DNA from 2 places in the Rhodococcus sp. P1Y genome. Region 2 is predicted to be linked to the other one. Evidence: riboswitches for the same ligand, from Rfam matches in the RefSeq annotation. Region 2 holds a riboswitch; the other holds the start of a gene.
What was found. Region 2 has a riboswitch for thiamine pyrophosphate ahead of D8W71_RS23295 (TenA family protein). Riboswitches for the same ligand answer to the same signal wherever they lie in the genome.
Positions count from the first base shown of each region.

Region 1: another riboswitch for thiamine pyrophosphate. It lies ahead of D8W71_RS04780 (3-oxoacyl-ACP reductase); the one in region 2 lies ahead of D8W71_RS23295 (TenA family protein).

Region 1 is NZ_CP032762.1:1,009,119-1,013,251, reverse strand. It holds gene D8W71_RS04785 (LLM class flavin-dependent oxidoreductase) at 1-880, opposite strand, end outside; gene D8W71_RS04780 (3-oxoacyl-ACP reductase) at 884-1,639, opposite strand; TPP riboswitch at 1,674-1,769, opposite strand; gene D8W71_RS04775 (hypothetical protein) at 1,841-2,152, shown strand; gene D8W71_RS04770 (alpha-amylase family glycosyl hydrolase) at 2,142-3,428, opposite strand; gene D8W71_RS04765 (alpha-hydroxy-acid oxidizing protein) at 3,425-4,133, opposite strand, start outside.
Region 2 is NZ_CP032762.1:5,054,317-5,058,449, reverse strand. It holds gene D8W71_RS23305 (ABC transporter permease) at 1-201, opposite strand, end outside; gene D8W71_RS23300 (ABC transporter substrate-binding protein) at 236-1,255, opposite strand; gene D8W71_RS23295 (TenA family protein) at 1,237-1,947, opposite strand; TPP riboswitch at 1,941-2,040, opposite strand; gene D8W71_RS23290 (hypothetical protein) at 2,200-2,610, shown strand; gene D8W71_RS23285 (sugar porter family MFS transporter) at 2,626-4,056, opposite strand.

The sequences.
Region 1 (4,133 bases), 1.8 Mb from region 2:
GTCGCAGAGACTGTTCGACGGGGAGCAAAGCATCGAGCTCGGACTTCTTGGCACGAGCTTCCGCCATGGTCGAGCCGACGTACGTCACCAAACCGGGCATGATCCCGACCGACGACGAGTTCCTACCCGCCGCGTCGATTCGAGTCTTCACGTCACGGTAATATGCTGCGCCCGAATCGATGTCGTATGCGACCGCGTAAATGGCTTCGGCGTATCGCGCGGCCAGGTCCCGACCCTGCCCCGATGCGCCTGCTTGGAACAGGACCGGGCGACCCTGCGGGGACCGCGGTACCGTCAGCGGCCCGTCGACCGAGAAGTACTTGCCCACGTGATCGATGGAGCGGACCTTCGCCGGATCGGCGTACCTCCCGTCCCGATCCAGGTCGAGCGCGTCGGCATCCCAACTGTCCCACAGCGACAGTGCAACCTCGACGAACTCCTCGGCGCGGGCGTAACGCTCTGCACGAGGGGGTATTTCACCGTAACCGTGATTGCGGGCTTCGGCGTCGAACATCGAGGTGACGACGTTCCACCCGGCACGGCCGCCGCTGATGTGATCGAGAGAACTGAGCAACCGAGCGGCGTGAAATGGTGTGTAGAACGTCGTCGACACCGTGGTCACGAGTCCGATGTGCGTGGTTGCCCTGGCCATGGCCGTCAGGGCGGTGATGGGTTCGAGGAACCATGTTCCGGCTCCTGCGGGATCACGAACGGAGTGTCCGTCGGCGAAGAACACTGCGTCGAGTTTGCCGCGTTCGGCTGTCCGCGCGAGATCCTCGTAGTACCGAATGTCGCCGAGATCCTCGACCCGGGAGTTCGGATGACGCCACGCCGCGCTGTGGTGGCCGCAGCCGAACAGGAATGCGTTCAAGTGCAGCATATGTCAGTCCTTGACCAAACCGCCGTCGACGACGAGGTTCTGACCGGTCACCGACCTGGACCACGGTGACGCGAAAAACAATGATGCGTCGGCGAATTCCTCCGGTGTCACGACGCGCCCGAGCGGGGTCGATGCCGCGATCAGATCGAACACCTCGTCGGGCGTCGCAGCGCTGGCATCGGTGGTGCGAAGCAGACCTCCGGAGACCATGTTGACGGCGATGCCGTCGGCCCCGAGATCCGCTGCAAGAGTTCGTGTCAGCGACAGGAGTGCAGCTTTGGCCGCGGTGTACTCGTGGTAGGGGACCACCGGGTTCTGGAACAAATTGGTACCCACGTTGACGATTCGACCGAATCCGCCTGCACGCATTCCGGGCAGTGCACGTTGCGTGGTGGTCAGCGCACCGCGGACTGCACCCTGGAACTGTGCGTCGAACTGTTCCCACGAGATGGTGTCGGCTTTGGCGCGTGCATCACCGTTGAACGAGAAGTCGGCAAGAGCATTGTTGACGACGGTCGTGACCGTGGTCCCGAAATGCTGCTCGGCGGCGCCGAACAATGCGTCGATCTGTCCGGCGTCGGTGACGTCGGCCCGCACGGCGAGACCACCGATCTCTGCGGCAAGCGCTTCGGCAGAATCTTGACTACGACGGTAGTTCACGACGACGCGTGCGCCCTGGCCTGCGTATGCGCGGGCGATCGCGGATCCGAGTCCGCGGCCTGCTCCGGTGACCAGGACTGTCTGCTCGTCGAAATTCATGCGCGTACCTCTCGCTCGGTCGGGACGTCCGAGCACGAAGTCGCACAGACATTCCTACGCTGGTGTTGGCCAGATCAGGTTCGACGGGTGTGTTCTCAGCCGCATCGGTGCGGCACCCCGTGTCCACGGAAGACTCTAACCCGTATCGCGCGTTCTATTCGTATCTATCCCTGACGCTAGAGATCGATATAGGCTCCTACGATGCCCGATCGCGTGTACGTCGAATACTGGCTCGACGAAAATGTGGTTCTCGTACTGGACAATCGGGTGGTCGAGATCTTCGACGCCACTCACGCGGTCGTATCGGGGACTCCCCGTTGGCACGTGAACCACATCGGAGTGGAAGCAAAGCCCAGGAAGAACGGTGGCCTGCGCATCACGATCGGCGCACGGTTGCCCGACCAATCCCTGTCGTACATCGGTGCACAGGCGGTGCTCGACGTGCCGGAGGACAAGGTCCCGCACGTGCTGGCGTTCTTCGACCGCGCGAAGGAAGCCCGAGCTAGCCGGTGACCACCCAACCGTGCGCCGGCACCGTCACCCAGCCGGACCGCACGGATGCATGCCCAGCGAGGATGTCCCCGGACATGCGATAGTCGACTGCCTCGTCACCGAGATTGAGTGCGACATGCAGTTCGTGCGAACCGTCGTGCGCGCGGTAGAGCATCGCCGTGTTGGTGAGCTCCGCCGTCTCCGTGCGCGCAGTGTGTAACCACGAGTGCCGCCGCCTCAGGCCGATCAACTCCTGATGCAGGTGGTAGGTAGGCCAACCGCTCGGGTCCAGTTGATCCTTGGTCATCGGAAATTCGGGGCGAACATCATCGTCACCGCCGACACGTTCTTCTTTCACGCCGCGGAAACCCTGTTCGTCTCCGTAGTAGATCATCGGAGTGCCCCCGGTCGTGAACAGCACGACGAGCGCGTGCGCCAGATGCCGAGAGTCCTCGACAGTGCTCGCGATTCGGTTGACGTCGTGGTTTCCGACGAACGTCGCCGGGACGAACGTGTCGAGCCAGTCGTTGTGCCGACCGAGCGCATGCGACAGTTCGAAGAAGTTCAGCTCGGAGATACCGCTCCACGTTGCTTTCCACAGCTCGTACTGGGTCACCGAGTCGAGCGAACTGCGCGACACGATCTGCGCATAGTCACCGTGAATGACCTCGCCCAGGAAGTAGGCGTCGGGATGCTTCTCACGTACCCGAGGTACAACCGTGTTCCAGAACGCCGGCGGCACAGCGTATGCCGCGTCCAGACGCCAGGCGTCGGCTCCTCGGTCGAGCCAGTGGTTCATCACCTGGGCGATGAAGTCCTGCACCTCGGGATTGCCGTGGTTCAGGGTGACGAGCTCGTCGTGGCCTTCGAAATTGCGATGGGACGGCCGGTCTCCCGAACGATCGATGTGGAACCAGGATCCTTCGCCGTCGCGCAACTCCTGCTGAAATCTCGGAAACCGTTGGCCGACATGGTTGAAAACGCCGTCGAGCATGATCTTCAGGCCGCGGCTGTGCGCTGCCTCGACCAGCGTATCGAAATCCTCGTCGGTGCCGAGCCTGGAGTCGATGTGCAAATAGTCGACGGTCTCGTACCCGTGCCCTTCCGAGGCAAAAATCGGCCCGAGCGCAATTCCGGAAGCCCCCAATTCGAGGGCGTAGTCCAGCCATTCGACGATCTTGAGCAGCTTGTGTTCCTCGGCCAGCGAGGTTCCGTCCCAGTCGCGCACCGGTGCTCCCGCAAAGCCCAGCGGGTAGACGTGCCACCAGATTGCATGCTCCACCCACGACGGACTCACGCGGTCACCCCCTGGTCACTCCGCAGGCTACGCTCCCGCACCACATCCTGGTCACTCCGCAGGCTACGCTCCCGCACCACGCTCTCGCGGCCGAGTTCAGCTGCCCCCGCATGCCCGGACAAACTGGTGACCAGATCGAATTCGGCCAGGATGCACCGAAGTACGTGCTCCACACCCGCCTGACCGCCCAACGCCAGGCCGTAGAGGAACGGCCTGCCGAGCAGGATTGCGTCGGCGCCGAGCGCCAAGGCTTTCGCCATGTCGGAGCCGGTTCTGACGCCCGAGTCGAAGAGAACCGTCAACTGCTCACCGACGGCATCGACGATCTCCGGCAACGCATCGAGCGAGGCACGGGCACCGTCGATCTGACGGCCACCGTGATTCGACACGACGATGCCGTCGACACCGTGCTCCTGTGCAAGCCGCGCGTCACCGACGGTGCAGATGCCCTTCAGTACGATGGGTCCGTTCCAGTGCTCGCGCAGGAAGGCGAGCTGCGACCAGTTCAAGCCAGGGTTGGGGAACATCTGCGCCCAATGCATCGCTGCTGCAATCGGATTGGCCTCGACAGGCTGATCGAGGCCCGCCTGGAACGCCGGATCGGTCAGGTAGTTCTCGATACCGAGGTTGGCCAGGAACGGGAGGTAACCGCGGTCGAGGTCGGCCGGGCGCCACCCGAGCAATGTGGTGTCGAGGGTCAGCACG
Region 2 (4,133 bases):
GGCGATGGCGTCGCGATGCGCCCACCCTTGACCCACGATGCGCGACGGCGACGGAAGGATCTGTGGTCTGATTCCGCTGACAGTGACATAGATCTGCCACGCTGCGACGAGCACGACGACGATCGTCGCCGACGGAAGCGCCCAGCGGACGGCAGCGCGGAACCGGTTCTCGGTTGAACTGGGCGATGCGGCACCGGCCATTGCGCTACTGCTCACTGCGCTACCGACCGGTGCGCTACTGGTCGGCGAGATACTCATCGGTGAAGTACGTGGACCAATCGGGCTCCGACGCTAGCGCATTCCCGCTTTCGTCCACGAGAACGCCGTTGTCATAGAGGAACTTCGAGTACTCGGTCCAGGTGTCCAGATTCTGTGAGCCGACCTTGCCCGTCTCGTCCAGCATGTATTTCGAGGCAAGCATCTCCTGGCTTTCGAACACCAGTGATTCGTCGGTGAACGCACCCGGATTGGCATCGATGACATCGCGCGCGGCGCGATCGGGGTCGTCGGCGGCGAGTTGGTAGCCGCGCTGTAGAGCCTGGACGAACTTCCGTGCTTCGTCGGGATTGTCCGCGAGCCAGTTCTCGTTACCGCTGATGGTGATCGCGTAGGCGTCGGGGAAGCCGTAGTCGGTGCTCTCGAAGTACTTCATCGGCGTGCCACTGTGCTCGGCTTCGATACCTTCCCAGGCAAGGTAGGACACCGTGAAGTCAGCGGTTCCGGAGTAGACGGCCTCGTACGCGGACGTGCCGAGCACGACGCTCTCGTAGTTGCCGGTACCGCCGTCGTTCTGGATGACCTGTCGAACTCCTGCTTGCTCGCCGGTGTCGCCGAATCCGGCGTACACCTTGCCGTCGAGCGACTTCGGGCTCGTGATGTCGTCGCGATCCGCTCGAACTCCGATCGCCGTTGCCCAGTGCTGCAGCGGCGCGAGAACCGAGACAATCTGTGCGCCGGCCGCTTTCGCGAAGGTGGTCGAGCTCTGCGTGCTGATTCCGAACTCGGCGTTACCGGAGTCGACGAGCGTGTCCGGCGAACTGTTGTTGTAGGGCAACACTTCGACGTCGAGACCCGCGTCGGCGAAATACCCTTCCTGCAGTGCGACGAACAACCCGGTGTGGTTGGTGTTCGGCGTCCAGTCGAGTGCAAACCGGATGGTATCGGAGTCGTTCGTCTGGGCGCACGACGTCAGACCGGCGACCGTGATCGCTGCAACCACCGCAGCCAGTAACCGCTTCACAGTGTCACCGGCCACGGTGTCGGCGTGAGTGCGGTATCCCAGAACATCAATTCGTATCGGGTGGCGACGCGAAACGCCTGCGTCATCGACGCCCGATCGGCGTCGGTGGCTGCAGCTGCCGCCGTGTCGACGAGTGTGCGGGCGCCGTCGACGACGGCGCGAAACTCGTCCGAATCGTACGTCGACACCCACCGTGCATAGGGGTGTTCGGGATCGGCTTGGAGTACCTCGCGAGCAGCTCCTGCGAGTCGCACGGCTACGTCGGCGTAGATCCAGAAGCACGGCAGAATCGCTGCTGCTGCAACCGCATACGGCTCGGTTGCCGCGGACGCGATGAGATACGAGGTGTAGCCCAGACACGCAGGGGAGTGCTCGGCGCTCGAATCCGAGCGGGGAAGAGCGTCACCCGACAGAAGCGATTCGTGCAGCGATGCTTCTTCGACCGCACTCGCGGCCGACGTGGCCCAGAATGCAGCCGTCGCGGCGTCGGGTGCCTTGGACGCCAGGAGAGACAGCGCCTTTGCGTAGCCCTCCAGGTAGAGGTGGTCCTGCTCGATGTACGTGCGGAAAGCGTCGAGCGGCAGCGTGCCGTCTCCGAGCAGACGCAGAAATTTCAGATCGTCGATAGCAGCACGCAGATCCGCGGTCGCGTCCCACAGTCGATCCGTATGGCGAACAGGGTTCACCGAGCTAGAAGGCGCATTCATCGCCTTGACATCCCTTCGTCAGCATTACCTGCATCAGGTTCGACGGGTGTGATCTCAGCATCCGCATGTACGGACGCACCCCGTGTCAGAACATCGCCGACCATACATCATGCGGCTCCGCCGCCCGTGCGCGCGGACATACCGCCGGGTGTCACTACGCACTCACGGGGCGGTCCGAGGGGGTCGTGAGTGCATACGCACCGCCCGGCGGAATTACGCACGCACGGGAGGCGGGGCCGTTACCATGGCTAAATGAATGCAACCCACAAGTGGTCGAAGGTCGTCGCAACGCTCTGTGCCACGGGGGCCGCTCTGGTCATCGGCAGCGGTGTCGCGAATGCAGACGAATGGCCGCCCATCCCGGACTATCCGAGCCCGAGCGTTCCGTTCGAGGCGTCGGGCTTCCTGACGCCGACCGACCCGGCCTACTGGAACCCGCTGGTCGCCGAGAACAGGCTGACGTCACCGTACGGAACCAGCACCAGAATCGTCTGTACGTCGTTTCACGGCGTGCTGACCGGATGCTGGCAGGCCGACGCCCAGGGCAACCCCCACAAGCTGGTCGCGTTGCCATTCGACTTCCCGAACGTGTCCGGATCGTCGATGCCGGGCGGGGGACCTCAGCACTTCGTGTATCCGGGGTTCATCCCGGGAATCGGATAAGCCCCGGCAATCGCATCAGTTCTTCATGTCCTCGAGTTCCATTCCCTTGGTCTCGGGGATGTTGGAGCGGACGAAGAAGAAGGACACAGCGGCCATGAGGGCGAAGAAGCCGTAGATGACCCAGAGCCCGACAGTCTGGGTGAGCGGTGGGAATGCCAGCGTCACTGCGAAATTGGCAATCCAGTTCGCGGCTGTGCCGATTCCTAGGGCTACGGCGCGCATGCGGTTGGGGAACATCTCGCCGAGCAGAACCCACATGATCGGGCCCCACGTTGCGGCGAAGAAGATCACGAACAGGTTTGCTCCGATCAGTGCGACGGCACCCCAGGGGCTCGGCAGGGTGACGTCGTCGCCGCTTCCGATCTGCTGGGAGAACGAGACCGCAGCCATGGCCAAGCCGACGAACATTCCGATCGAGCCGCCGAGTAGTAGCTTTCGTCGTCCGATTCGGTCCACGAACAGGATGGCGACGAACGTCATCGTCACGTTGATGATCGAGGTGATGACCGACGTCGCGAACGACTGGTCCTCGGTGAACCCAACGGACTTCCAGAGCGTCGTCGAGTAGTAGAAGATCGCGTTGATGCCGACGAGCTGCTGCAATACGGCCATGATGATGCCGACCCACACGATGGGTTGCAGGCCGAATTTCGATCCACGGATGTCGTTGAACGAGGACTTCTCTTCTTTGCGCAGCGTCAAACGAATTTCGTGGACGCGCTCGTCCGGGTGAAGCTCGCCGGTGATGTTGGCGAGAATTTCGGCGGCCTCGTCGTCGAGGTGCTTGCCGACGAGGTAGCGCGGCGATTCGGGGATGGTCACGGCGAGCAGCCCGTAGATGAGGGCGGGTACGACGCCGACCAGGAACATCCAGCGCCAGGCTTCGAGTCCGAGCCAGAGGTCGTTGGATGCACCGTCGGCGGCGCCCTGCAGAAGAGCGTCGGACAGCAGGGCGGCAAAGATTCCGAGCGTGATCGCGAGTTGTTGGAGCGACGCGAGGCTGCCACGCCACTTTGCCGGTGCGATTTCGGCGATGTAGGCAGGAGCGATAACCGACGCGATTCCGATTCCGAGACCACCGAGGATTCGCCACAGAATGAGATCCGGAACGCTGAAAGCCAGGCCGGATCCGACCGAGGAAATGGTGAACAAGGCCGATCCGAGGACCATGACCTTCTTGCGGCCCCAGCGGTCGGCGAGCGAACCGGCGAACCAGGCGCCGACGGCGCAGCCGATCAACGCGATCGCGACGACGAAACCGGTGGTGAAAGAGCCGAGAGAGAATCTTCCTTCGATCGCGTCGACGGCGCCGTTGATGACCGAACTGTCGAACCCGAACAAGAATCCGCCCACCGCGGCGGCGACGGAAACCCCGATTACTTTTGCGCTGCCTCTTGTCGGCGTCTGGGACATCAGAAAGCACTCCTTCCGGTCTTCGAAGCTCAGCGCTCTCGGCCTTCGATGGCGATCGCGCGGCCGATTTGCCGCACCCGGGTCACTCTATGCCCGGTCGTTCGCAGTGC